Regions from separate parts of the Streptomyces sp. NPDC087263 genome, predicted to be linked through region 1. Evidence: riboswitches for the same ligand, from Rfam matches in the RefSeq annotation. Region 1 holds a riboswitch; each other region holds the start of a gene.

Region 1 (9,391 bases):
CCGCTGAGAGCGATCACCCCACCCAGCAACCGTACGTCCTGTACATTTTTTACAGACGCCGATCAGACGCCGATCAGACGCCGATCAGGGGTCGATCAGGTCGCCCGGAGGAGGCACGCGCCATGGACAACCCGTCCGCCCGTTATGCCCTGCCCGAATTCACCGAACGCACGAGTTCGGGCCAGCGGACGCTGGACCCGTACTCGAAGCTGTTCGAGGAGCGGATCGTGTTCCTCGGGACGCCGATCGACGACACCTCGGCGAACGACGTGATGGCGCAGTTCATGCACCTGGAGCACCGGGAGCCGGACCGGGACATCTCGCTGTACATCAACTCCCCCGGCGGCTCGTTCAGCGCGATGACCGCCATCTACGACACGATGCGGTTCGTCGCCTGTGACGTGAAGACCATCTGCCTCGGGCAGGCGGCGTCGGCAGCGGCCGTGCTGCTGGCGGGCGGCACGCCGGGAAAGCGGCTCGCCCTGCCGGGTGCCCGTGTCCTGATCCACCAGCCGTCGTTTCCCGAGCCGATCCAGGGGCAGGCTTCTGATCTGGCCATCCGGGCCGAGGAGTTGACGCGTACTCGGAGGATGCTGGAGGAGATGCTCGTGCGGCACACAGGTCAGAGTCCGGAGCGGGTCGCCGCGGACATCGAACGGGACAAGATCCTGGACGCGCCGGCGGCGTTGGCGTACGGGCTGATCGACGGGGTCATCCCGAGCCGCAAGGCTCCTCGGCCCACACCCGGCGCGAGGTGAGCGGCCGATGCTCCCACCCGAACTGCCCCCGCTGCCCGCACTGACGCGCGCGGAAGCCGAGTTGATAGACCGTTACCTGGACGTGGTCGACCTGCTCGGCCGTATCAACCCGGCCCGCCCCGGTGACACCTACCGAGGCCTGAGGGCCGCTCAGGCGCTGGTGGCCAAGGCGACGGCGCTGCGGGACGCCCTCACGCTGATGCATCAGCGGGGCGAGAGCGAGGTGCACGCCCCGACCCTGGCACAGGCGCTGCGCGTCCTGGACGGCGAGCGGCGGGCGGCCCGCGTCACCCTGCCGCCCATTGTCGAGAGTTGACGCAGCCGCGCAGGTCGGTTGACGCAGCCGCCCCCAGGCCGCGACACACGCCGGTCCATTGACGCGCTCACCCCAGGGGTCGCCACACACACCGATCCCCTGACGCGCCCACCCCCGGGGTCGCCACACACACCGGTCCGTTGACGCGCCCACGCCCCCGGGCCGCCGTACACGCCCCTCCGCGAGGTGTCCGGACCGGGCTTCAAACGGTCCGAATGGTGTACCCCCGGTTGGCGTAGACACGGGTCCTTCCAACGGCGCGGAGAAGTTGCGCAACGCGCGTAGCGTCGATGCGTACTTGAGCCCTCCGTTGCTGGTACGGGCGTCGTCGGACCTCTGGACACTCGCTCGAACGGCCGGGTGTCCACCCGAACGGGTGAGTGGTGAGTAAGCCCACAAATCACCGATTCCGCTCGGATTTTCCGACATCGATGCGTGAAGATCCCTTCCGACGACAAGCCCCCGCCGCACCGGCGGGGCGGTCCGGGCGGACGCCGAGTCCTGCCGCCGCCCGGATGACCGGTCGACAGATGTGCATCGGCAGGAGTGGAGGACCCAGCACGACGGGCCGCCGGAGAGATCCGGGCGGTCCTTGGGGTGAAGCCGCACCACGCGGCCGGGCTACTTCGCCAGCCCGAATCCGACAGGTCATCCTTCACAGGCGGTTGACGAAGGGTTGCGCATGACTGCGCTCAATCGTGTCCCGTCGCTGTGGACGAGAGCCGGGACGGCCTCGGCTCTCACCATCGCCGCCGTGGGCGGCAGCCTCGTGGTCCCGGGCGTCGCATCCGACGCCGAGGCGGCCACCCTGGCGACGAAGGCACTTCACGTCGCGGCTTCCAAGAAGGGCTCCCCGTACAAGTACGGGGCCGCTGGGCCGCGCCGCTTCGACTGCTCCGGGCTCACGCTCTACTCGTACAAGAAGGCGGGCAAGAAGCTGCCTCGTACGGCCGCGGCGCAGTACAACAAGACGCACCACGTCTCCGCCTCGAAACGCAAGGCCGGAGACCTGGTGTTCTTCCACTCGGGCCGGAGCGTGTACCACGTCGGCATCTACGCCGGGAAGGGAAAGATCTGGCACTCCCCGAAGTCGGGGGAGTTCGTGAAGCTCCAGAAGATCTGGACGAAGAGCGTCTGGTACGGGCGGGTCAGCTGACCCGTCCGTGGGGGTGACGGCGCACGCCGTCACCCCCACGGGACGTGAAACAGGGCTTGAAACGGGACGAACCGGTTACTCGCCCGCCATGGTGGAACAACGCCCCCGCACGGAGCGCGACGAGAAGCCGCTGGAGCGCGCCGACCGCAATTTCGCCGAGCTGCTCCAGGAACTGCGGGTCACACAGACCGGCGTGCAGATCCTCTTCGCCTTCCTGCTGACGTTGGCCTTCACCCAGCGCTTCCCGTCGCTCGACACGACGCAGCGGGCCATCTACGTCACGACGCTGCTGCTCGCGTTCCTGGCCGCCGCCCTCTTCACGGCGCCCGCCGCCCTGCACCGGGCGCTGTTCCAGCAGAACGCCAAACCCGCCATCGTGCGGGTCGCCTCGTCGCTGACCCACGTCGGTCTGTATGTGTTGATGCTGGCGTTCACCGGATCGGTGCTTCTCGTCGTCGACGTGACGTTGGGGCGCGGCGCGGGGATCGCCGCGGGCGCGGGGACTCTGGCTGTCTGTCTGATGCTGTGGGGCGTCCTGCCCCGGCTGGTGCGGCGCTACGTCACGTCCGCCACAGAGGGCCGAGGAGGAGGATCGGACCCCGCAGAGTGAGCACGGTGCCACTGCCCGTCTCCACGGCCCTCAGGACTCCTGTGGCCCCCCGGCTGTCACCACCGGCTCGGCCGGCGCCGTCCAGGGCAGTTCGATGGAGATGGTCTTGCCGCCTTCACGGGTGGGCCGGACGGTAAGTCTGCCGCCGCACTCCGCGGTCAGCCAGCGGATGATCACCATGCCGCGCCCGTTGTCCTGCTGGACGGCGGCGGGCAGTCGCTTGGGGAATCGTGGGTGGCTGTCGGTGACGCCGAGGCGCAGGTGTTCGTCCCGGTCGAGGCGGACGTCCACTCTGAAGGTGGGTGATTGCCCGAAAGTGTGCTGAACGGCGTTGGTGGCCAGTTCGGACACGATCAGGCGTACGGTGTCGGCGACTTCGGAGTCACTCGGCAGGCCCCATTCCGCCAGCACTTCGGCGACGAATTTCCGGGCCGCGGAGACCGAGGCTGGATCGCTCGGCAGAGTGACGGATGCTTCCTGGTGGTCTGCCATGGCGCGGTCGTCCCTTTCCCACGGGACCGGGGTCCGACACGGAGCGGATGGTTCGAGTACGGTCCCGGACTGGTGCTTCGCGCCAGACTGCCATTACCAGGCCTGTCACGGGTGCGATCCACCGAGATATGCATATATCTGTCGCTCGAAGCGGTGAACTCTGCGACGGAGGACCGTATTTGGGCGGCCCGGAAGGAGTAAGGAGTACGGCCATGCAGAACGGTCCCGCAGTACGCCGCCGCAAGCTCGGTGCCGAGCTGCGCTCCCTGCGCGTCGGCGCGGGTCTCACCAGCGGCGAGGCGGCCCGCCTCCTGGGCTGGCACCAGTCGAAGGTGAGCCGGATCGAGACCGGCACCAGCGGCGTCAAACCCCCCGACGTGGAACGGCTCCTGGACGCGTACGCCGTCGAAGAACCCGAGTTACGGGATCTCCTGGTCGTACTGGCGGGCGCTGAGGGCGCCGGACGGCACCACTGGTGGCACGCCTACCGGGGTGTCCTGCCCCCGACGTACCGCGACTTCATCAGTCTGGAGTCCCAGGCCAGCGAAATGCGCACGCTGGAGACGTCCGTGGTGCCGGGGTTGCTGCAGACACCCGAGTACGCCCGTGCGGTGACGCAGGCCGCCGTAGGGGGACTTGAGGACGGCAAGCTCGACACGCTGGTCGAGGTGCGTCTGGCCCGGCAGGACGTGCTGCGTTCGAATCCGCCGCTGGAACTGAGCGCTGTTCTGGACGAGGCGGTGCTGCGCCGGGATGTCGGCGGCCCGGAGGTAATGGCACGCCAGCTGCACCGGCTGCGGGAGGCCGCCACCCTGCCCCAAGTGCGGCTTCAAGTTCTGCCGTTCGGCGCCGGGGCTCACATCGGAGTCACAGGACCTTTCGTTATCTTCTCCTTTCCGAACACATCTGATCTGGATGTAGTTGTTCTAGACCACTTGACGAGTAGCCTCTATCTCGAACGGAAAGAAGACCTAGAGGCCTACAGCGAGGCCTTCAACGCCCTTCAGATCCAAGCCCTTTCGCCCGAGGACTCATTGGATTACATCGCCGTGATAGGTGACGGCGCGTAAGGAGGCACCATGTCTGCACTGCCTCGGTACGTACCTTCCAGTACTTCTCTGCACGACGTGCGCTGGCTGCGCAGCAGCCGTAGTACAGGAATGAACAACTGCGTCGAGACGGCCCGGCCGGGACCAGGACCCTGGTCAGGACTCGTGGCCGTCCGTGATTCCAAGAACACGGCAGGTCCCGCCCTGCTGTTCACCCCTGCCACCTGGGAGGGATTCATCGCCGGACTGAGCTGATCGTCATCGGACCGAGCTGGCCGTCATCGGAGCGGACCGAGCGTCATCGCGCCGGACCGAGCATCATCGGGTTGCGCCGATCACCCGTACCGCGTGCTCGATCTGTACGTCGGTGAGGTCCGCGCGTGCGGTCAGCCTCAGCCGGGAGATGCCGTCGGGCACGGACGGTGGGCGGAAGCAGCCGACAGCGAGTCCCGCCTCGCGGCAGTCGGCGGCCCACCGCACGGCCCGTTCGGGGGACGGCGCACGCACGGAGACGACGGCGGCGTCCGGTCGTACCGCTTCCAGGCCTTCGGCCGTCAGGCCGCTGTGGAGCGCCGTCGCGACCGCGCGGGCCCGTGCCGCACGCTCCGGCTCGCGGCGCAGCAGTCGCAGCGCCGCGAGGGCCGCGCCCGCCGCCGCGGGCGCGAGACCGGTGTCGAAGATGAAGGTGCGCGCCGCGTTGACCAGGTGGTCGATCACCGGTGCGGGGCCAAGGACGGCGCCGCCCTGGCTGCCCAGCGACTTGGACAGCGTGACCGTCACGACGACGTCCGGGGCGCCCGCGAGGCCCGCCGCCTGCGGAGCGCCCCGGCCGCCGTCGCCGAGCACGCCGAGTCCGTGCGCGTCGTCGACGATCAGCCCGGCCTCGAACTCCCGGCAGGCGGTGGCGAGATCGGCCAGCGGCGCCGCGTCCCCGTCCACCGAGAACACCGCGTCGGAGACGGCGACGGCGGGTCCCTTGTGGGTGCCGAGCGCCTTGCGTACGGCGTCGAGGTCGGTGTGCGCCACGACCTGTGTGGTGCCGCGAGCCAGTCGGCAGCCGTCGATCAGCGATGCGTGGTTGCCCGCGTCCGAGACGACGAGGGAGCCGTGCGGCGCGAGCGCGGTGACGGCGGCGAGGTTGGCCGCGTATCCGGAGGAGAAGACGAGCGCGGACTCGAAGCCGCAGAAGTCGGCCAACTCGCGTTCGAGTTCGCCGTGGAGCTCGGTGGTGCCGGTGACGAGCCGGGAACCGGTGGCTCCGCCTCCCCATGTCCGCGCGGCGGCCCCGGCGGCCTCGGTGATCTCCGGGTGGCGGGCGAGTCCGAGGTAGTCGTTGCTCGCGAGATCGAGCAGCGGGGAGTCTGCGGGGCGCGGGCGCAGGGTGCGGACGAGTCCGGCCCGACGGCGTGCCTGCGCCTGCTCGTCGATCCAGCCGAACGCCATGGGTCCTCCTCCGGACCGGAGGGACGGGAGTTGTGCCACCGGTGTTCGTGCGAGCCGTGGTTTCTGTAGGCCGCGGGTCTTTGTGGGCCGTCGTTTTTGTAGGCAGTGCACAGACCCTAGCGGCCGTCCCAGCCACCCAGGATGTGGCAATACCCACACGTCGAACCGCGTCTGTTGTGCAAACTCTCCTTGGCCGCGAGCGGTCGCATACGCCAGGATCGGACCTCATGGACCTGCTGAACACGCTGGTGGACAAGGGGCTTCGGCGCGAGCTGCCGACCCGCGACGAAGCTCTGGCCGTGCTGGCCACCTCCGACGACGACGTGCTCGACGTGGTGGCCGCGGCCGGAAAGGTGCGCCGGCACTGGTTCGGCCGACGGGTGAAACTCAACTACCTGGTCAACCTCAAGTCGGGTCTGTGCCCCGAGGACTGCTCGTACTGCTCGCAGCGGCTGGGGTCGAAGGCCGAGATCCTCAAGTACACCTGGCTCAAGCCGGACGAGGCCTCCAAGGCCGCGGCGGCAGGCCTGGCCGGCGGCGCCAAGCGGGTCTGCCTGGTGGCCAGCGGACGCGGTCCGACCGACCGTGACGTGGACCGGGTCTCCGACACGATCAGGGCCATCAAGGACGGGAACGAGAACGTCGAGGTGTGCGCCTGTCTCGGCCTCCTCAACGACGGCCAGGCCGAGCGGCTGCGCGAGGCGGGCGCGGACGCGTACAACCACAACCTGAACACGTCCGAGGGGACGTACGGGGACATCACGACCACCCATACGTACGCCGACCGGGTGGACACCGTCCAGAAGGCGCACGCGGCGGGCCTGTCCGCGTGCTCGGGCCTGATCGCGGGCATGGGCGAGAGCGACGAGGATCTGGTCGACGTCGTCTACGCACTGCGCGAGCTGGACCCCGACTCCGTTCCGGTGAACTTCCTCATCCCGTTCGAGGGCACTCCGCTCGCCAAGGAGTGGAACCTGACGCCCCAGAGGTGCCTGCGGATCCTGGCGATGGTCCGGTTCGTCTGCCCGGACGCCGAGGTCCGTATCGCCGGAGGCCGCGAGGTCCACCTCCGCACGATGCAGCCGCTCGCCCTGCACCTCGCCAACTCGATCTTCCTCGGCGACTACCTCACCAGCGAGGGCCAGGCCGGCCAGGCCGACCTCGACATGATCGCGGACGCCGGGTTCGAAGTGGAGGGCGCGGGCGAGGTGACCCTGCCGGAGCACCGGGTTGCCGGGGGCGGGGGCTGCGGTTCGCACGAGGAAGGCGGTGGAGCATGCGGTTCCACTTCTGCTTCGGCTTCCGTGGAAACGTCGCCCGAGGCGCGTACGGACCTCGTCGCCGTACGCCGTCGAGGTGCCGGAACGGATCTCGCGCCCAATGCCTGACCTGCCCGCGGCCGGGTCCGTACGCGAGCTGCTCGATCTCGACCGGCGGCATGTGTGGCATCCGTACGGGCCGATGCCCGGCCGGCAGGAACCGCTCGTCGTGGAGTCGGCGAGCGGCGTACGGCTGCGGATGGCGGACGGCTCGGGCGAGCTGATCGACGGCATGTCGTCCTGGTGGTCCGCCATCCACGGCTACAACCACCCGGTGCTCAACGCCGCGGCGCGCGGCCAGCTGGAGCGCATGAGCCATGTCATGTTCGGCGGGCTGACCCATGAGCCGGCCGTACGGCTGGCGAAGCGCCTTGTCGACATCTCGCCCGAGGGGCTTGAGCACGTCTTCCTCGCCGACTCCGGTTCGGTCTCGGTCGAGGTCGCCGTGAAGATGTGCCTCCAGTACTGGCGCTCGCTCGGCCGCCCCGCCAAGCAACGCCTGCTGACCTGGCGCGGCGGGTACCACGGCGACACCTGGCAGCCGATGTCCGTATGCGATCCCGAGGGCGGGATGCACGAGCTGTGGCAGGGCGTGCTGCCTCGGCAGATCTTCGCGGACGCACCGCCGGACGCGTACGAGGAGTCGTACGCGGACCAGCTGCGCTCGCTCATCGAGCGGCACGCCGACGAACTGGCCGCCGTGATCGTCGAGCCCGTGGTGCAGGGCGCGGGCGGGATGCGGTTCCACTCCCCCGCGTATCTGCGGGTGCTGCGAGAGGCGTGCGACGCGCACGACGTGCTGCTCGTCTTCGACGAGATCGCGACCGGGTTCGGGCGCACGGGCGCGTTGTTCGCGGCTGAGCACGCGGGCGTGACGCCCGACGTGATGTGCGTCGGGAAGGCGCTGACCGGCGGCTATATGACGATGGCGGCGACGCTGTGTACGACACGGGTCGCCGACGGGATCTCGCGGGGCGAGGTCCCGGTGCTGGCCCACGGGCCCACGTTCATGGGCAATCCGCTGGCCGCCGCCGTGGCCTGCGCCTCGATCGACCTGCTGCTCGGGCAGGACTGGCGGACCGAGGTGAAGCGGATCGAGGCGGGCCTGCGGGAGGGGCTTGAGCCCGCCCTTGAGCTGCCAGGAGTTCGGGATGTACGTGTTCTGGGGGCGATCGGCGTCGTCCAGCTCGACCACGAGGTGGACATGAGGGCGGCCACGCGAGCCGCTGTTCGCGAGGGGGTCTGGCTACGGCCGTTCCGCGACCTCGTCTACACGATGCCGCCCTACGTCACCGGCGACACGGACCTGGCACGGATCACGCGCGCGGTGTGCGCCGCGGCCCGGGAAGGCTGACATGACGATCCTGGTCATCACGGGGACAGGCACCGAGGTCGGCAAGACGATCGTCACCGCCGCCGTCGCCGCCACGGCCGTCGCGGCCGGCCGGTCCGTGGCCGTGCTCAAGCCCGCGCAGACCGGCGTACGTCCGGACGAGCGCGGTGACGCCGACGAGGTGGCCCGGTTCGCGGGCGCTGTGACCACACTCGAACTCGCCCGGTATCCCGAGCCGTTGGCGCCCGCCACGGCCGCGCGGCGGGCCCGTCTCGCGCCGGTGCGGCCCCACGAGGTGGCGGAGGCGGCGGCCAAGCTGGCCACCGAGCACGACCTGGTGCTGGTGGAGGGGGCGGGCGGCCTACTCGTACGGTTCGACGACGAGGGCGGAACGCTGGCGGACGCGGCACGGCTGCTGGACGCGCCGGTGCTGGTCGTCGCTTCGGCGGGACTGGGCACGCTGAACACGACGGAGCTGACGGCGCGTGAACTCCGGCGCCGGGGGCTCAACTTCCCGGGAGTGGTGATCGGAAGCTGGTCCAACGAGCCGGACCTGGCGTCCCGTTGCAACCTCGCGGACCTTCCGGTGGTGGCAGGGGCTCCGCTGCTGGGTGCGGTGCCGGAGGGCGCGGGGGTACTTGATCCCGCCGGCTTCCGCGCGGGGGCACCGAGTTGGCTGGCGCCGAGGCTCGGCGGGGGCTGGGACGCGGTCGCTTTCAGCGCCGGGTACGCCTCTTGAGGGGCGGGGGTTCAACGCCGGGTACGCCTCTTGAGCGGCGCGGGTTCAACGCCGGGTACGCCTCTTGAGCGGCGCGGGGAACCGCGCGACCAGCCACGACGAACCCGCAGCCGAAAACCCACACCGGCCCCCCTCACCTCTCCCCGAGCAACCGCACCAGTTCAATCCGCGACCTG
Region 2 (9,391 bases), on a different contig from region 1:
AGTGACCCGCCGGGGTGCGGTCGGTCGGGGCCGGGGCAGCCGGCGGGGATGGGGGCGGGCGGAGTGGGGCGACTCGCGGGGGTTGCGGGCGGGAGTCGAGTGACCCGCCGGGGTGCGGTCGGCCGCGTCTGAGCCAGCCGCCGGGGATGCGGGGCGCCGGAGCCGAGCCACCCGCCGAGGTGTGAGGTCCGCCCCCGGCGCCGGGGCACGGGGGCACGCGCTCACGCGCTCGGTGCGCGGCCCGACGGGTTGTGCCAGGCCGGCTGGGGACGGTCGAGCAGCCATTCCGCCGTGCCCAGCGGCCGGGTGCGGTCCTCGGCGGTCGGCGCCAGGACGTCGTGGAAGATCCGCTCGGCCGGAGTGCCCAGCCCGGGAAGCTCGTCGCCGATCTCCTCGACGAGCCTGGGCGGACCGGCCAGATAGACCTCGTGCCGCTCCCAGCCCGCGCGGTTGCCCAGCGCGGTCAGCAACCGCTCGGTCGCCTCCGCCTTGGGCCGGCCGGGCGCAGGGGTGATGAACGTGACGGAGAGCAGCGGAAGTCGGGCCTGAAGTCGTTCGACGGCGGACCGGTCGTACAGATAGGAGGTGTCCCGGGCGACGAGGAAGAGCCGGGCCTCGTGCGTGGCGTCGAGTTGCTGAAGCAGCGCTTTGACGGGCGCCCACCCCGTACCGGCCGCGATGAAGGTCAGCGGCCGCTCGACGGGTGGCCGCAGGGTCATCCCGCCGCAGGGCGCGCCGAGCCGCAGGATGTCCCCCTCCCGCGTCTGCCGGACCAGGGCGGTGGAGAGCACCCCGCCCTCGACCCGGCTGATGTGCAGGTCGACGGTGTGGTCGGCGCGGGGCGCGTTGCCCAGCGAGTACGGCCGCCAGATGCCCGGCAGATGCGGGGTGTTGACGCTGACGTACTGGCCGGGGGAGAAGCGCAGCCGCCGGTCGGGCCGCAGGGTCAGTACGGCGAGATCGTCACCGTGCCGGGTCCGGGCCACGACTTCGGCGTCCCACCAGGGCGGTTCACCGTCCTGCTGCGACTCCCAGGCGCCCTGGAGCATGACATTGGCGATCGCCCCGTACGCCTCGGCCCACGCCTTCTCGACCTCTGTGTTCCACGCCGACCCGGCGACGAAGGTGAACGCGGCGATCAGACTGGCCCCCACGGCGGCGTAATGGTCCGGCTCCGCCAGGTACTTCCGGTGATCCCGCCCCAACTCCCGCAGGTATCCCGGCAGTGCCGGATCCCCCAGCCGCTCCATCACATACGTCAGCGCCGCGAACAGCCGGTCCCGCTGCCGCTCCATGTCCTCCGGAAAGTCCAGCGGAAACAGCCCGCGTACGTCCGGGTTGTGCCGGAACAGATGCGAGTAGAAGTACTTGACCGCGAACTCGGCCCGTCTCTCGACGACCGCGAAGCTGGATCTGAGTATTTCGGGGTCCACTTCGCGACTGTAGGGACTTGCCGAGCCACGAAGTCAAACAGCAGGTGATTTCCGGACAGCTCGGGGTGAAGAGGGTGAGAGACCGAGAGGGGATCGCTGAGTACCGTTGGCTGAGGGCGCTCGCCCAAGCCTCCTGCCCCCGTGCGTACCGCTTCCGTACTCTTCCGCTGTTCCGAGCCGGGCTGGTCAGCCTGCGTCAGGCAGACGTGAACTCCACAGGAAGGTTCCGCAGTCCGCGCATGATCAGGCCGCCACGCCAGCGCAAGTCCGCGGGGTCGGCGGCAAGCTGAAGATCGGGTAGACGGCGCAGCAAGGTGGCCAGCGCGGTGCGGCCTTCGAGGCGGGCGAGCGGTGCGCCGATGCAGTAGTGGATGCCATGTCCGTATCCGAGGTGCTGGTTGTCCCGGCGGGAGAGGTCGAGTGTGTCCGGCTCGTGGAAACGAGCCGGGTCACGGTCGGCAGCGGCGAGGACCACGAGCACGGGGTCACCGGAAGCGATTCTCTGTCCGCCGATCGTGAGGGGCTCGGTTGCGTAGCGCCAAGTGGCGAGTTCGACCGCGCCGTCGTAACGAAGGAGTTCTTCGATGCCTGTGTCGAGCAGTTCCTGATCTCCGTGCTCGATCGACTTCTGTAGTAGTGCTCGCTGTGTCGGATTGCGCAGCAGCGCGTACGTGCCGTTGCCGATCAGGTTCAATGTCGTTTCGAAACCTGCGAACAGGAGGACGAAACACATGGCTGCTGCTTCGTTCTCGGTGAGGTGCTCGCCGTGGTCGGAGGCGCGGATGAGCCCGGAAATGAGGTCTTCGCCGGGGCCGGGGGTGTCCGAGAGCGCCTCCCGCTTGCGCTGGATCAGCTCGGCGAGATAGCTGCGCATCTTCTTCACGGACCGCCCGACACCGCCCCTGGGCCCACCGCCGTGCCGGATCATCATCCCCGCCCAGTCCCGGAAGTCGTCCTGGTCCTCGCGGGGGACGCCGAGTAGGTCGCAGATGGCGTAGATGGGGAGGGGGAAGGCGAACTCGTGGATGAGGTCGGCGCTTCCGGTATGCGCAAACTGATCGATGAGCTGGTCGGTCAACTCTTGGACTCTGGGCTCGAATTCGGCCACCCGGCGGGGTGTGAACGCCTTGGAGACGAGTCGGCGGAGCCGCGTGTGGTCCGGCGGGTCGATGTTGAGCAGATGGGTCATGAGGTTGGCGCTGCGCTCGCCGGGGATGCCCGTCTTGCTCTTGCCGTGGGCGTCTTCGGAATGGTGGGCGGGATTCTTCGAGAGCCGCTGGTCGGCGAGAGCCTCCTTGGCGTCCGCGTACCGGGTGATCAGCCAGGCCTCCACCCCACTGGGGAGCGTGGTTTGGTGCACGGGCGAATGCTCGCGGAGCCACGCGTAGGCAGGGTAGGGGTCGGTGGCGAACTCCCAGGTGAAGAGTTCGGGTTTGTTATGGGGGGCGTTCACGGGCTGACGGTACCGGGCGCCGTGTTGCGCGGGTGAGATCGCCGAATTGTGCAATTTCCCTTCAACTGGTGCGCCCATGCCTTGCCGCCCCGGCGTCCGTGGTCCGCAGTGTGGCCGCTGAGGGCACGTGGGCGCGGCAGTAGCCAAACCCAGTGCCGGGTCTGCGGCCGACTCGTTTCGTGACACTCCGTGGCCCTGCATACCTCACCGAATTCGGCGTACCCCGCCTCCCTGCGCCGGGGAGGCCGGACCACCCGCCTCCCGGCCTCCAACTCGCAAGGGATTCCGCCGATTTGCACCGACGCGGTGGGCTCATTATGCATGGATTGCGTACGGTTCCAGTGGAGTTCACGGCTCCGCTCCAGTTGTCCGCCGAGCGGGCCTGAGGCGGTTCGGGGGTTGCGGAAAGCTGACGATCTATCAACATTGTGATCTTCACGTGATCTACGCTGCATCGACTTGTGACAAGCGTTCGCGTGCGGATACGTTCGACGAACAGCGCGGATCATGCGTCGCAGACGTCGGCTGGCGTCGCCGTATGTCGCTGTAGTCACCTGCTGTCACATGAAAGGGCTTCCGCATGCTCTCCGGGAACGGCCGCCATCGTCGCCCCCGTCAGGCCCCGGCTCTCCTTGTTGCGGCAGGAGTGACCGGATCGGCGATCGCGATCCCGTTGCTCGGTGCCGCGAGTGCGAGCGCGGCCGACACCACTACTTGGGACCGCGTCGCGGAGTGCGAGACGGGTGCCGCCTGGAGCGACAACGCCGGTGACGGGTACTACGGCGGGCTGCATGTGACCCAGTGGGACTGGGAGAACTACGGCGGCCTCGAGTACGCCCCGAGCGCCGACCAGGCCAGCCGCTCGCAGCAGATAGCCGTCGCCGAGAAGATCCTCGACGGCCGGGGGCTTGTCGCCTGGCCCACCTGCGGACCCCTCTCCGGGCTCAGCAAGGACTCCGCCTCGGTGGAGGTCGACACGGGCGTGGCGGCCGACTCGCCGTCGGCCACGCCCGGTTCCGCGGACCCGTCCGCATCGGCCAGTCCCTCCCCGTCCGCCTCCCCGTCCGCCTCCCCGTCCGCCTCGCCCTCCGCGGACGCAACCGAGGACACCGGAAGCTCCACCAACTCCGGCGCTCCGGAGGCGAGCGCGAGCGCGAGCGCCGACCCAAGCGCCACGAACAGTGATGAATCGGACAAGTCCGCCCAGGCCGACGATTCTTCGAGTGCGCCCGAGGACGAGGCGACCGCCGGGCGTCACCGTGGTGACACCGCCACCGAGGGTGCGACCGACGGCGGTACGGACGACGCCGCCTCTGGGCGGCACGCCTCACGTGACTCCGACACGGCCCGCACCGTCGTCGACGGCTCCTATGTCGTCCAGGCCGGCGACAGCCTCTCGGTCATCGCCGACGCCCTTGGCCTCGACGGCGGATGGACCCAGCTGTACGACGAGAACAAGGAGACGGTCGGCGCCGACGCGGACCTCATCCTCCCCGGTCAGAGCCTGGCAGTTGGTGCTGAATAGGGTGAAAAGCAGCGGGAGTTCGCGTCATGGTTCGCCATGGAATGTCCAGTTTGGTGAGAATGAGAGATGGATCTCAGACCCCCTGATCGTCTTTGATATTCCGCCGATCGCCTGCCTACGGTCGTGACCGCTCGCCACAGTGAGCCCCGACGGTCGCAACGCCGAATCCTGCCAGCGGCCGTACGGGAACAGTCGTCGCGTCAAGCGCCGTAGGCAGGAGCGGGGGACCCAAGGTAAGCGCCGCGCCCGGTAGTTGACCGGGAGTGGCTTGGGGTGAAGCCGTGCACCGAAGGGTGCGCGACCGGGCACTCACCCGCCCGAACCCGACAGCTCACCTCGTAGGCGTCGGTGAGGGGATCACTTCATGCTGCGTTCGTGCAAGGGCAAGCACCGTCGCCCGTCCAAGGTCACCCGTATCGCCACGCTCGCCGGAGTGACCGGCGTCGCCGTCGCCGCTCCGCTGATGGCGGCCGGCACCGCCTCCGCCGCCACCACCTCCGAGTGGGACACCGTCGCCCAGTGCGAGTCCGGTGGCAACTGGTCCATCAACACCGGCAACGGCTACTACGGCGGCCTGCAGTTCTCCTCCTCCACCTGGTCCGCGTACGGCGGCAGCTCGTACGCCTCCTCCGCCGACCAGGCCTCCAAGTCCCAGCAGATATCCGTCGCCGAGAAGGTTCTCGCCGCTCAGGGCAAGGGCGCCTGGCCGACCTGCGGCACGGGCCTGTCGAACGCCGCGAACGACGCCGGCAGCACCACCCCTTCGCAGCCGAGCACGCCGAGCACGCCGAGCACGCCGAGTGCACCGAGCTCGGGGACCGACGAGCAGCGTGCCTCGCGCTCCTCGGAGCGGGAGACCGCCAAGAAGGAGACCGTCGAGACCCCGACCGGTAAGACGGTCAAGAAGGGTGACGGCGAGTACAAGGTGAAGAAGGACGACACCCTCAGCGAGATCGCCGAGGCGAAGAACGTCAAGGGCGGCTGGCAGAAGCTGTTCGAGCTGAACAAGGACATCATCGACGACGCGGACTTCATCTACCCGGGTCAGCAGCTGCACCTCAGCTGACGGCCGGGGTCGTCGGCCGACGGCGGTCGGCCGGCGACTGACAGGTAGCTCGCAGTTGAACCACAGCCCGCTCCCATACGTGGTCTCCATACTGAAGGCCTCGTGTGGGTCACCCCCGTCCCCCACGGGCTCCCCGCTCCGGTGCGTGTTCCCCCGTACGCACCGGGGCGGGGCTTTTCATTTCCGGCACCGGTCCCGCCATCGTCACCCTCTTCCCCGCCTTTTTGTTCCGTTCGGGAACAATATGTGCTCTCAGTTCTGCACAAGAGGGGGTAGACCGGCTGGCCGATCCCTCGGAGCCGGTTAGGCTCATCTACGCGGGGCTGCCACAGTCCCGCGTACCCGCGTCACATTCTGAAGGAGATGCTCGTGCCGTCCATCGACGTCGTCGTAGCCCGGGAAATCCTCGACTCGCGAGGGAACCCCACCGTCGAGGTCGAGGTCGGCCTCGATGACGGCAGCACCGGTCGTGCCGCCGTCCCGTCCGGCGCCTCCACCGGAGCCTTCGAGGCCATCGAGCTGCGTGACGGTGACCCCAACCGTTACGGCGGCAAGGGTGTCGAGAAGGCCGTCCTCGCCGTCATCGAGCAGATCGGCCCGGAGCTCGTCGGTTACGACGCCACCGAGCAGCGCCTGATCGACCAGGCGATGTTCGACCTGGACGCCACCGACAACAAGGGCTCGCTCGGCGCCAACGCCATTCTCGGCGTCTCCCTCGCCGTCGCGCACGCCGCCTCCGAGGCCAGCGACCTGCCCCTCTTCCGCTACCTGGGCGGCCCGAACGCGCACCTGCTGCCCGTTCCGATGATGAACATCCTGAACGGTGGGTCGCACGCCGACTCGAACGTGGACATCCAGGAGTTCATGATCGCCCCGATCGGCGCGGAGTCCTTCTCCGAGGCGCTGCGCTGGGGCGCCGAGGTCTACCACACCCTCAAGAAGGTGCTGAAGACCAAGGGCCTGTCCACCGGCCTCGGCGACGAGGGCGGCTTCGCCCCGAACCTGGAGTCCAACCGCGCCGCGCTCGACCTCATCATCGAGGCCATCAAGCAGGCCGGTTACATCCCCGGCGAGCAGATCGGGCTCGCGCTCGACGTCGCCGCGTCCGAGTTCTACAAGGACGGCAAGTACGAGTTCGAGGGCAAGTCCCGCTCGGCCGCCGAGATGACCGAGTACTACGAGGAGCTCGTCGCCGCGTACCCGCTGGTCTCCATCGAGGACCCGCTGTACGAGGACGACTGGGCCGGCTGGAAGGTCATCACCGACAAGCTGGGCGACAAGGTCCAGATCGTCGGCGACGACCTCTTCGTCACCAACCCGGAGCGGCTGGCCCGCGGCATCGAGGAGGGCTCCGCGAACGCCCTGCTCGTCAAGGTCAACCAGATCGGCTCGCTGACCGAGACCCTGGACGCCGTCGAGATGGCGCAGCGCAACGGCTTCAAGTGCATGATGTCCCACCGCTCCGGCGAGACCGAGGACACCACCATCGCCGACCTCGCCGTCGCGGTGAACTGCGGTCAGATCAAGACCGGCGCCCCGGCCCGCTCGGACCGCGTCGCCAAGTACAACCAGCTGCTGCGCATCGAGGAGATCCTCGACGACGCCGCGGTGTACGCCGGCCGCAGCGCGTTCCCCCGCTTCAAGGGCTGAGCCGGGCCTCGTAGGAAGCGTCGTACGTACGTCCCCGTACTCGGTCCCGTACCGTGTGCGGGGACGTACGCACGTGCTGGCAGGGACGTATCGGGGAGGCGGGACTCATGGCCGTGAAGGACCGGGACCGGTTCTCCACCGCGACCAGGCTGAAGCTGCTCGGCGAGCAGACGGCGGCCCGGGTCTACCGCTCCCAGACCAAGCGGCAGGCCCGCCGCTCGCGGCTCACCGGGCGGGCGGCGCTCCTCGCCCTTGTCCTGTGCTCGCTGGTGGTGGCCCTCGCGTACCCCATAAGGCAGTACGTGTCCCAGCGCGCCGAGGTCTCCGACCTGGTGCGGGAGCGGGAGCAGGCCCGCGCGCGGGTCGAGCAGTTGCGTGACCTCAAGGCGCGCTGGCAGGACGACGCGTACGCGGAGCAGCAGATCCGGGACCGGCTGCACTATGTGATGCCGGGGGAGACCGGCTACATCGTGATCGACCCGGACGCGGCGAAGCAGTCCCGTGTCGACCAGGGGGCGGCCGACCGTCCCTGGTACGCGAACGTGTGGGACGGCGTGGACAGAGCCGACGCCGACGGCCGCTGAACGAACCGATCGGCCGATCGGCCAGTTCACCGGCGGACCGCCCGACCGATCGGCTGACTGAAGCGGCAGACCGGCCGTTTGACCGTTTGACTGACTGACCGTTTGACTGACTGACCAGAAAGACATGTGACTCACGGCATGGAAACGCCACCGCCGCCCACCCCGCGCACCGAGCCGACCGACGCGGATGTCGAGGCCTTCAAGCAGCAGCTGGGGCGACCGCCGCGCGGGTTGCGCGCGATCGCGCACCGCTGTCCCTGCGGTCAGCCGGACGTGGTGGAGACGGCACCCCGACTTCCCGACGGGACGCCGTTCCCGACGACGTACTACCTCACGTGCCCGCGTGCCGCCTCCGCGATCGGCACCTTGGAGGCCAACGGGGTCATGAAGGAGATGACGGACCGGCTGGCGAGCGATCCCGAGCTGGCCGCCGCGTATCGCGCCGCTCACGAGGACTACATCGCCCGGCGTGACTCCATCGAGGTCCTGGAGGGCTTCCCCAGTGCGGGCGGCATGCCGGACCGGGTGAAGTGCCTGCATGTGCTGGTGGGCCACTCGCTGGCGGCGGGGCCCGGCGTGAACCCGCTGGGCGACGAGGCCATCGCGATGCTGCCGGAGTGGTGGCGCAAGGGGGCCTGCGTGGTCCCGTCACCCGAGACCACTCATCAGCCCGGAGCCCACCCCTCCCTCGCCGAAGAGGAGGCCGCCAAGTGACCCGTGTCGCCGCCGTCGACTGCGGTACGAACTCCATCCGCCTGCTCGTCGCCGACGCGGACCCGGCGACGGGGGAACTCGTCGACCTGGACCGGCGTATGACGATCGTCCGGCTCGGTCAGGGCGTCGACCGGACCGGGCGGCTCGCCCCCGAGGCGCTGGAGCGGACCTTCGCCGCCTGCCGTGAGTACGCGGCGGTCATCAAGGAGCACGGCGCTGAGCGGGTGCGGTTCGTGGCGACCTCGGCTTCCCGTGACGCCGAGAACCGGGACGAGTTCGTGCGCGGGGTGCTGGACATCCTGGGCGTGGAGCCCGAGGTCGTCACCGGTGACCGGGAGGCGGAGTTCTCCTTCACCGGCGCGACCAAGGAGCTGACCGGCCGGGACGACCTCGCCAGGCCGTACCTGGTCGTGGACATCGGCGGCGGGTCCACGGAGTTCGTCGTGGGCGACGACCAGGTGCGTGCCGCCGCGTCCGTCGACATCGGCTGTGTACGGATGACCGAGCGCCACCTCGTGCACGACGGCAAGGTCAGTGACCCGCCGACGGCCGCCGAGGTCGAGGCGATCCGTGCCGACATCGAGGCGGCCCTGGATCTCGCCGAGCGGACCGTGCCGCTGCGTGAGGCGCGCACGCTGGTCGGGCTGGCAGGCTCGGTCACCACGGTCTCGGCGATCGCGCAGAACCTTCCCGAGTACGACTCGGCCGCCATCCACCACTCCCGGGTCTCCTACGACCGGGTCCGCGAGATCACCGAGTCGCTGCTGACCTCGACGCACGCCGAACGCGCCGCGATCCCCTCGATGCATCCGGGCCGTGTCGACGTCATCGCCGCCGGCGCCCTCGTACTGCTCGCGATCATGGAGCGGATCGGCGCGGCGGAGGTCGTGGTCAGCGAGCACGACATTCTCGACGGGATCGCGTGGAAAGCGGCGGAAGAGCTCGAGTAGCGCATCGCCCGCGCTG
Region 3 (9,391 bases), on a different contig from region 1:
GACGACCTGAAGGTCGACGAGATGATGCTCTCGCCCGCCTACGCCTACGAGAAGGCTCCCGACCAGGAGCACTTCCTCGGCGTCCAGCAGACCCGGGAGCTCTTCAAGAAGGCCTTCGCGGGCGGCAACCGGCGCCGCTGGCGCCTCAACCACAGCCCGCTCTTCCTCGACTTCCTGGAGGGCAAGGTCGACTTCCCGTGCACGGCCTGGGCGATCCCGAGCTACTCGCTCTTCGGCTGGCAGAAACCCTGCTATCTGATGAGCGACGGGTACGTCCAGACGTACAAGCAACTCCTGGAGGAGACCGACTGGGACTCCTACGGCCGCGGCAAGGACGACCGGTGTGCCAACTGCATGGCGCACTGCGGCTACGAGCCGACGGCCGTCCTCGCCACCATGAGCTCCCTCAAGGAGTCCATCCGCGCCTCACGCGAGACCTTCATGGAAAGCCGCGTGTGACGTCATGACCGCCATTTCCTTGGGCCTCCCCGAGGTGCCGGTCCGACCGATCGCGGAGCGCCGCCTCTCGCGGCAGATCCAGGTCGGACCGGTGGCGGTCGGGGGCGGAGCGCCGGTGTCGGTGCAGTCGATGACGACGACGCGTACGTCGGACATCGGCGCCACCCTGCAGCAGATCGCGGAACTCACCGCGTCCGGCTGCCAGATCGTCCGCGTCGCCTGTCCCACACAGGACGACGCGGACGCCCTCGCGACCATCGCCAGGAAGTCGCAGATCCCGGTGATCGCGGACATCCACTTCCAGCCGAAGTACGTGTTCGCGGCCATCGACGCCGGGTGCGCGGCGGTCCGGGTGAACCCGGGCAACATCAAGCAGTTCGACGACAAGGTGCGGGAGATCGCGCGGGCGGCCTCCGCCGCGGGCACCCCGATCCGGATCGGCGTCAACGCCGGGTCGCTCGACCAGCGGCTGCTGAAGAAGTACGGGAAGGCGACGCCCGAGGCGCTCGTCGAGTCGGCGCTGTGGGAGGCGTCGCTCTTCGAGGAGCACGGGTTCCGGGACATCAAGATCTCGGTGAAGCACAACGACCCCGTGGTCATGGTGAACGCGTACCGGCAGCTGGCCGCCCAGTGCGACTATCCGCTGCATCTCGGTGTGACGGAGGCAGGACCGGCGTTCCAGGGGACCATCAAGTCGGCTGTCGCCTTCGGGGCGTTGCTCAGCGAGGGCATCGGGGACACCATCCGGGTGTCCCTGAGCGCGCCGCCCGCGGAGGAGTGCAAGGTCGGCATGCAGATCCTGGAGTCGCTCGGGCTGCGGGAGCGGCGCCTGGAGATCGTCTCGTGCCCGTCCTGCGGGCGCGCCCAGGTCGACGTGTACAAGCTGGCCGACGAGGTCACGGCCGGCCTGGAGGGGATGGAGGTCCCGTTGCGCGTCGCGGTCATGGGCTGCGTCGTCAACGGCCCCGGTGAGGCGCGGGAGGCGGACCTGGGGGTCGCCTCCGGCAACGGCAAGGGGCAGATCTTCGTCAAGGGCGAGGTCGTCAAGACCGTGCCTGAGTCGAAGATCGTGGAGACCCTCATCGAAGAGGCGATGAAGATCGCCGAGCAGATGGAGAACGACGGCGTCGCGTCCGGCGAACCGGCCGTCACCGTGAGTTGATCAGCACGGACCGAGAGGGGGCCCGAGCGTGACGATTCTGGAGAGCATCCGGGGACCACGCGACCTGAAGGCGCTGTCCGAGGCGGAGGTCGGTGAACTGGCCGACGAGATCCGGGAGTTCCTGGTGCACGCGGTCGCAAGGACCGGCGGTCACCTCGGGCCCAATCTGGGGGTGGTGGAACTCTCCATCGCGCTCCACCGGGCCTTCGAGTCGCCCGTCGACCGCATCCTGTGGGACACCGGCCATCAGAGCTACGTACACAAGCTGCTGACGGGACGTCAGGACTTCTCCAAGCTGCGCGGCAAGGGCGGCCTGTCCGGCTACCCGTCGCGCGAGGAGTCCGAGCACGACATCATCGAGAACAGCCACGCCTCCACGGCGCTCGGCTGGGCGGACGGTCTTGCCAAGGCCCGCCAGGTGCAGGGCGAGAAGGGGCATGTCGTCGCGGTCATCGGCGACGGCGCGCTCACCGGGGGCATGGCGTGGGAGGCGCTGAACAACATCGCCGCCGCCAAGGACCGGCCGCTGATCATCGTCGTCAACGACAACGAGCGCTCGTACTCGCCGACCATCGGCGGTCTCGCCAATCACCTGGCGACCCTGCGGACGACGGACAGTTACGAGCAGATCCTCGCTTGGGGCAAGGACGTACTCCTGCGCACGCCGGTCATCGGGAACACCGTCTACGAGTCGCTGCACGGCGCGAAGAAGGGGTTCAAGGACGCCTTCGCGCCGCAGGGCATGTTCGAGGATCTCGGGCTCAAGTACGTCGGGCCGATCGACGGGCACGACGTGCGGGCCATGGAATCCGCGCTGCGGCGTGCGAAACGCTTCCACGGGCCTGTGCTGATCCACTGCCTGACGGAGAAAGGACGTGGATACGAGCCCGCGCTCGCGCACGAGGAGGACCACTTCCACACGGTCGGCGTGATGGACCCGCTCACCTGCGAGCCCCTCGCGCCCGCCAACGGGCCTTCCTGGACCTCCGTGTTCGGCGACGAGATCGTCAGGATCGGGGCGGAGCGCGAGGACGTCGTGGCGATCACGGCGGCCATGCTGCATCCGGTGGGGCTCGGCAAGTTCGCCGAGAAGTTCCCCGACCGGGTGTGGGACGTCGGCATCGCCGAGCAGCATGCCGCGGTGTCCGCGGCAGGGCTGGCTACCGGCGGCCTGCATCCCGTCGTCGCCGTCTACGCCACCTTCCTCAACCGTGCCTTCGACCAGCTACTGATGGACGTGGCACTGCACCGGTGCGGTGTCACCTTCGTGCTTGACCGGGCGGGCGTCACGGGCGTGGACGGCGCCTCGCACAACGGCATGTGGGACATGTCGATCCTCCAGGTCGTGCCGGGGCTCCGGATCGCCGCGCCGCGCGACGCCGACCAACTGCGGGCGCAGCTGCGGGAGGCGGTCGCCGTCGACGACGCGCCGACGCTGATCCGGTTCCCGAAGGAGTCGGTGGGGCCGGCGATTCCCGCCGTCGACCACGTGGGCGGCATGGACGTCCTGCACCGGGGGGACCGGCCGTCGGTGCTCCTGGTGGCCGTCGGTGTCATGGCACCGGTCTGCCTCCAGGCCGCCGAACTGCTCGAAGCCCGCGGTATCGGCTGCACCGTCGTCGACCCGCGCTGGGTCAAGCCGGTCGACCCCTCGTTGCCTGGACTCGCCGCCGAGCACCGCATGGTGGCCGTCGTCGAGGACAACAGCCGGGCGGCCGGTGTCGGCGCGGCGGTCGCGCTGGCATTCGGGGACGCGGACGTCGACGTACCCGTACGGCGGTTCGGCATTCCGGAGCAGTTCCTCGCGCATGCCAAGCGTGGTGAGGTGCTGGCCGACATAGGTCTCACGCCGGTCGAGATCGCCGGGCGGATCAGCGCCGGTCTGGCAGTCAAGGACGAGCTGTCCAAGGAGAAACAGGAATGACCATCCCTTCAGGGAAGGCGCCTTCTGGGGAGACCTCCTCCTCGGGGAAGCCCTCTTCCGAGAAGTCGAACTCGGTGAAGTCCCCTTCCGCGAAGCCTGAGTTCGACCTCGGCGCGCTGCTCGCCGAACGCGGAGCCGAGCGCTACGAGCTGCACACCAAGTACCTGAACCACCAGCTCCCGCGCATGCTGCACACCATCGGCTTCGACAAGGTGTACGAGCGGGCCGAGGGCGCCCACTTCTGGGACGCGGACGGAGCGGACTACCTGGACATGCTCGCCGGGTTCGGGGTGATGGGCCTGGGCCGCCATCACCCCGTGGTCCGCCAGGCACTGCACGACGTCCTCGACGCCTCGCTCGCCGACCTCACCCGCTTCGACTGCCAGCCGCTGCCCGGGCTGCTCGCGGAGCGGCTGCTCGTCCACAGTCCGCACCTGGACCGGGTGTTCTTCGGCAACAGCGGCACGGAGGCTGTCGAGACCGCGCTGAAGTTCGCCCGGTACGCGACCGGGAAACCGCGGATCCTGTACTGCCCGCACGCCTTCCACGGGCTGACCACCGGGTCGCTGTCCGTGAACGGCGAGGACGGTTTCCGCGACGGCTTCGCGCCCTTGCTCCCCGACACGGCCGTCCCGCTCGGTGATCTCGACGCCCTGGAACGGGAGTTGAAGAAGGGCGACGTCGCCGCGCTCATCGTCGAACCCATCCAGGGCAAGGGGGTGCACGAGACACCGCCCGGATATCTGCGCGCCGCCCAGGAGTTGCTGCACAAACACAAGGCGCTGCTCATCGTCGACGAGGTGCAGACGGGCCTGGGGCGGACCGGGGACTTCTACGCCTATCAGCACGAGGAGGGTGTGGAACCGGACCTGGTGTGTGTGGCCAAGGCGTTGTCGGGCGGCTATGTGCCGGTCGGCGCCACGCTGGGCAAGGACTGGATCTTCAAGAAGGTCTACTCGTCGATCGACCGGGTCCTGGTGCACTCGGCGAGCTTCGGGTCGAACGCGCAGGCCATGGCGGCAGGCCTTGCCGTGCTCTCGGTCATGGAGAACGAGCAGATCGTGGCCAACGCCCGTGCCACGGGAGAGCAGTTGAAGTCCCGGCTTGCGGCGCTCGTGGACAAGTACGAGCTGCTGAGTGACGTACGCGGCCGGGGGCTGATGATCGGCATCGAGTTCGGGCGGCCCAAGTCGCTGAAGCTGCGCAGTCGTTGGACGATGCTGCAAGCCGCGCGCAAGGGGTTGTTCGCCCAGATGGTGGTCGTGCCGCTGCTGCAACGGCACCGCATCCTCACCCAGGTCTCCGGTGACCATCTGGAGGTGATCAAGCTGATCCCGCCGCTGGTCATCGATGAGGGGGACGTGGACCGCTTCGTGGATGCCTTCACGGCCGTGATGGACGACGCGCACGGCGGGGGCGGGCTGATGTGGGACTTCGGGAAGACCCTGGTGAAGCAGGCGGTGGCGAACCGGTGACGGAGCGGTTGCTGAGACCGCAGGGGTGCCGAACCGTTTGACTTTTGCCTCTGGGGCAAGAAGTTTGCCCCAGAGGTAAGGCTCGGGCTCAATGGAGGCATGAGCACCGCCGAGGGTATGAACCCTTCCCCGCAGGGAGCCGCCGACGAGCTGCACGTCGTCGCACCCCAGCTGCGTGGGCTGCGCCGCCGGGCCTCCCTGACCCTGGAGTCCGCGGCCCGTGCCGCCGGGCTCTCGCCCGCCCACCTCTCGCGCCTGGAGACCGGGCAGCGCCAGCCCTCGCTGCCGATGCTGCTCGCACTCGCTCGTATCTACGGTACGACCGTCTCCGAGCTGCTCGGCGAGACGGTCCCCGAGCGGGACGCCGTGGTGCGCGCCGCCGACATGGAGCCGACCGCGGCGGGCGGCTGGACCTACTGGCAGGCGGGCGGCTCGGGCCGCGGGATGCAGGCCCTGCGCGTGCACGTCCCGTACGGCTCGCAGGGCGACATCGTGCGCGTCCACCCCGGTGAGGAGTGGCTCCACGTCCTGAGGGGGCGACTGCGGCTGCGCCTCGGTGACCGCGCGCATGTGCTCGCCCCGGGGGACAGCGCGCACTTCGACTCGCTCACCCCGCACCGTATCGCCGCCGCCGACCGGGACGGCGCCGAGCTGCTCTTCGTACACACCCTGCTACAGAGCCCCACCGCCGCGCTGTGCCTCGGCCCGGCGACCGACCACCCGACCCTGGGAGAGAAGACGCCATGACCGATCCCACGGAATCCGGCCCGCGCCGCTCCATGGACGACAAGCTCCCCCGCGCACTGTGGGTACGGCTGATCATCTACGTCGCCGTCGGCCACCTCTTCGCGGCCTTCGTCTACCTGCTGTTCACGCTGGGCGCACAGAACCAGTAGGCACCCGTCGGCCGGGACCGGGAGACCTGTGCCGTGTCAGTCGAGGAGCCGCTCGCGCAGCCCGGCCCGCAGCTCCGGGGTGAGCCCAAGGCCCCGCTCCAGGTACACGTCGACGCTGCCCCAGGTCTCCTCGATCGTCTCGAAGGCCGCGGTCAGGTACTCGGCGCGGGCGTCGAACAGCGGGCTGAGCAGCTCCATGACCTCCGGGGAGTACGCCGACGCGGAGGAGCTGCTGCGGTGGACCTTGTAGCGACGGTGCAGGGCGTTCGACTCCAGGTAGTCGGCCACGATGGCCTCGCGCTCGACGCCGACGGCCAGGAGTGTCACGGCTATGGAGAGGCCGGCGCGGTCCTTGCCCGCGGCGCAGTGCATCAGCGCGGGCACACTGTCCTCGGCCATCGAGTGCAGCACTTGGGAATGCTCGGCGGTGCGCTCCTTGACGATGGCGCGGTAGGAGTTGATCATCCGGTTCGCCGCCTTGCCGTCCGCGAGGAGCGTGCGCAGCTGTTCGAGATCGCCGTCGCGGACCATCTTCCAGAACTCGGAGCCGTCGGCCGGGTCGGTCAGCGGCAGATTCACGTTGCGCACGCCCGGCAGCTCGACGTCCGGACCCTCCAGCTTCTGGTCCGAAGCGTTGCGGAAGTCGAAGATCGTGTGCAGGCCGAGGGAGGCGAGGAACGCGGCGTCGTCCTCCGTGGCATGCGCGAGATGTCCGCTGCGGAACAGCACCCCGTACTTCACCCGACGGCCGTCCACGGTGGGCAGGCCGCCCACGTCCCGGAAGTTGCGCACAGCGGTCAGCTCGGGTTCGGTCGACGGGACCTGCTGTGTCACGGGGGCTCCTCCCGGTCAGCCGTCGGCGCTGCTCGGCGTCGCCCGCCGACGGACGTTGCGCTCTCGACGATACGACATGGGTTCCTGGGGCAATGAGTTGTCCACAGGCGTTGTCTTCGCAGGTGCGGGCCGTCGCCTCCGGAACTGCCGGGTGCGCGATGGTGTGAGGATTTATTCCTGTCTGTCCGCATCTATGGAGGCTCGATGGGGGAGATCGGTGCGGACGATGATGCGGTAGTTATCCGACTGCGTCGCATCTGGCTGTTCTGTCCGGATTAGCTGTTTCATTACAACTGGCCCTGTAATAAGGCATCCTGGGTCAACGTGCGTGAGCAGCGTCATATTCGTGACGATGTGTTGCGGCGCCTCTTTGTCAACCTGCCCGGATTCTCTGGTGAATTGCCGGGCCGGAAAGGCCCTCCGTCGACGGAGGGTGACGGTAATTCCGGCGTGGATCAAGGGTGGCGCAGGCGCAGAAAATCCACATGCTTGTCGACGCGGTCTTATTTAGCTTACGTTCACCCTCAATCCGGACGGACGCCCAATCCTGCCGCCGACCGGAATCCGCACACTCACCCGTATGTGGCAGGAGCGGGGGACCCACAGGTAAGACGCCTGTTCCGGTCTCCGGAACGGCTAGGGGTATAGCCGCGCAGCAGCGCGGCCGGGCATCTCCAGCCCGCACCCGACAGCTCACCTCGCAGGCGCCGGAGAGGAATTCGTCATGCCCGCGAAGGGTAAGCACCGCCGTCCCAAGTCCCAGCGTTTCACGCGCTCGATCGCCGTGGCCGGAACGGGTGGCGCCGCGCTCGCGCTGCCGCTCATGGGAGCCACCGGGGCCCATGCCGCGACCTCGGCTTCCACGGCTTCCACTGTTTCCACGGCGTCGGAAAAGGCTGCCACGGCTGCCGAAAAGGCCGCCACTTCCGCTCCCGCCGCGGCCGAGAAGACCGCGACGAAGACCTATGCGGTAAAGGCCGGTGACTCCCTCTCGAAGATCGCCGGCGATCAGAGCGTCAGTGGCGGCTGGAAGAAGCTGTACTCGGACAACCGCAAGGCTGTCGGCGAGGACCCCGCGCTCATCCACCCGGGTCTGAAGCTGACGATCGGCAAGAAGGCCGCCGCGTCGAGTAGCGCGACCAAGTCGTCCAAGTCGACGAAGTCCTCGAAGGCGTCCGAGTCGTCCGCCAAGACGGCGGCCGAGCCCACGGCCAAGGCCGACGACACCGCGGCCTCCAGCAGCAGTTCCGGTTACGCGCTGCCGGTTGAGGGCGCGACCATCGGCACCGGCTACAAGGTCGCCGGCAGCATGTGGTCCAGCGGCTACCACACGGGCGTGGACTTCGTGGTCCCGACCGGCACCACCGTCAAGTCCGTCGCCGCGGGCACCGTCGTCTCGGCGGGCTGGGGTGGCGCGTACGGTAACCAGGTCGTCATCCAGCACGCCGACGGCCAGTACTCGCAGTACGCCCACCTCTCCTCCCTCTCCGTCTCGGCGGGCCAGACCGTGACCGAGGGGCAGCAGATCGGCCTCTCCGGGGCGACCGGCAACGTCACCGGACCGCACCTGCACTTCGAGATCCGCACGACGCCGGACTACGGCTCGGACGTGGACCCGGTTGCGTACCTGCGCTCCCACGGTGTCACCGTCGGCTGACGTCTCTCGCTCGCCGCCGAAGGCCGGACCCCACGATCCCCAGGGTCCGGCCTTCGGCGTTTCGTGCTCAGGATGTCGCGCCCTCGGGCATTCCCTTCCAGACGCGGTGGCTGTTCAACTACCCCTGGTGGGCCCTTATTCCGAGCTTGACCCAGACTTTATGCGTGGCTTATGTCACCACCCGTCAACCCCATAATACGGTCGCGTAGGTCACACTCGAAGGTGAATCATGGGTTGTTGTGGCAGACGATTCGAAGAGTGGCAACAGATCAGTGATCGGGTCGTACGTAGCGGTGGGGGACAGCTTCACCGAGGGCGTCGGCGACCCCGGGCCTGACGGGGCCTTTGTCGGTTGGGCGGACCGGTTCGCGGTACTGCTCGCGGACCGGCGCCCCGAGGGCGACTTCACCTACACCAATCTCGCCGTCCGCGGCAAACTGCTCGACCAGATCATCGAGCACCAGCTTTCGCGGGCGAAGGAGCTGGCGCCGGACCTGGTCTCCTTCTGCGCGGGCGGCAACGACATCATCCGGCCCGGCGTCGACCCCGACGAGGTCGCGGAGCGCTTCGAGCGCGCGGTCGCCGACCTCACCTCCGTCGTCGGCACCGTCCTGGTGACGACCGGGTTCGACACCCGTGGCGTGCCCGTGCTGAAACACATGCGCGGCAAGATCGCCACGTACAACGGGCACCTACGGGCCATCGCCGACAGGTACGGCTGCCCTGTCCTGGACCTGTGGTCCCTGAAGACGATTCAGGACCGCCGCGCCTGGGACGGCGACCGCCTCCACCTGTCACCCGAGGGCCACACCCGCGTCGCGCTCCGGGCCGGCCAGGTCCTCGGCCTCGAAGTGCCGGCCGACCCTGACCAGCCGTGGCCGCCGCTCCCACCGCGCGGCACGCTCGAGGTCCGGCGCGACAACATCCACTGGGCGCGCGAATACCTGGTCCCGTGGATCGGGCGGCGGTTGCGCGGCGAGTCCT

The links. A riboswitch is a leader RNA that binds a small molecule or an ion and turns the genes downstream of it on or off. The one in region 1 is predicted to bind cyclic di-AMP.
Region 2: another riboswitch for cyclic di-AMP. It lies ahead of ACIPC1_RS29275 (transglycosylase family protein); the one in region 1 lies ahead of ACIPC1_RS33460 (C40 family peptidase).
Region 3: another riboswitch for cyclic di-AMP. It lies ahead of ACIPC1_RS22710 (peptidoglycan DD-metalloendopeptidase family protein); the one in region 1 lies ahead of ACIPC1_RS33460 (C40 family peptidase).

Annotation. Positions count from the first base shown of each region.
Region 1 covers NZ_JBIUYT010000012.1:162,311-171,701, reverse strand. The annotation lists gene ACIPC1_RS33470 (ATP-dependent Clp protease proteolytic subunit) at 123-758, shown strand; gene ACIPC1_RS33465 (hypothetical protein) at 766-1,074, shown strand; cyclic di-AMP (ydaO/yuaA leader) riboswitch at 1,589-1,753, shown strand; gene ACIPC1_RS33460 (C40 family peptidase) at 1,757-2,230, shown strand; gene ACIPC1_RS33455 (DUF6328 family protein) at 2,319-2,840, shown strand; gene ACIPC1_RS33450 (ATP-binding protein) at 2,871-3,332, opposite strand; gene ACIPC1_RS33445 (helix-turn-helix domain-containing protein) at 3,545-4,402, shown strand; gene ACIPC1_RS33440 (DUF397 domain-containing protein) at 4,412-4,636, shown strand; gene ACIPC1_RS33435 (8-amino-7-oxononanoate synthase) at 4,700-5,824, opposite strand; gene bioB (biotin synthase BioB) at 6,052-7,212, shown strand; gene ACIPC1_RS33425 (adenosylmethionine--8-amino-7-oxononanoate transaminase) at 7,205-8,497, shown strand; gene bioD (dethiobiotin synthase) at 8,499-9,215, shown strand; partial or broken gene ACIPC1_RS33415 (LuxR C-terminal-related transcriptional regulator) at 9,349-9,391, opposite strand, start outside.
Region 2 covers NZ_JBIUYT010000009.1:390,951-400,341, forward strand. The annotation lists gene ACIPC1_RS29260 (globin domain-containing protein) at 222-1,433, opposite strand; gene ACIPC1_RS29265 (cytochrome P450) at 1,630-2,886, opposite strand; gene ACIPC1_RS29270 (transglycosylase family protein) at 3,467-4,411, shown strand; cyclic di-AMP (ydaO/yuaA leader) riboswitch at 4,607-4,771, shown strand; gene ACIPC1_RS29275 (transglycosylase family protein) at 4,776-5,477, shown strand; gene eno (phosphopyruvate hydratase) at 5,841-7,127, shown strand; gene ACIPC1_RS29285 (septum formation initiator family protein) at 7,235-7,711, shown strand; gene ACIPC1_RS29290 (DUF501 domain-containing protein) at 7,850-8,425, shown strand; gene ACIPC1_RS29295 (exopolyphosphatase) at 8,422-9,375, shown strand.
Region 3 covers NZ_JBIUYT010000007.1:221-9,611, reverse strand. The annotation lists gene hpnH (adenosyl-hopene transferase HpnH) at 1-459, shown strand, start outside; gene ispG (flavodoxin-dependent (E)-4-hydroxy-3-methylbut-2-enyl-diphosphate synthase) at 464-1,621, shown strand; gene dxs (1-deoxy-D-xylulose-5-phosphate synthase) at 1,650-3,545, shown strand; gene ACIPC1_RS22730 (aspartate aminotransferase family protein) at 3,542-5,020, shown strand; gene ACIPC1_RS22725 (helix-turn-helix domain-containing protein) at 5,120-5,767, shown strand; gene ACIPC1_RS22720 (DUF6126 family protein) at 5,800-5,916, shown strand; gene ACIPC1_RS22715 (tyrosine-protein phosphatase) at 5,953-6,750, opposite strand; cyclic di-AMP (ydaO/yuaA leader) riboswitch at 7,306-7,470, shown strand; gene ACIPC1_RS22710 (peptidoglycan DD-metalloendopeptidase family protein) at 7,475-8,407, shown strand; gene ACIPC1_RS22705 (SGNH/GDSL hydrolase family protein) at 8,680-9,391, shown strand, end outside.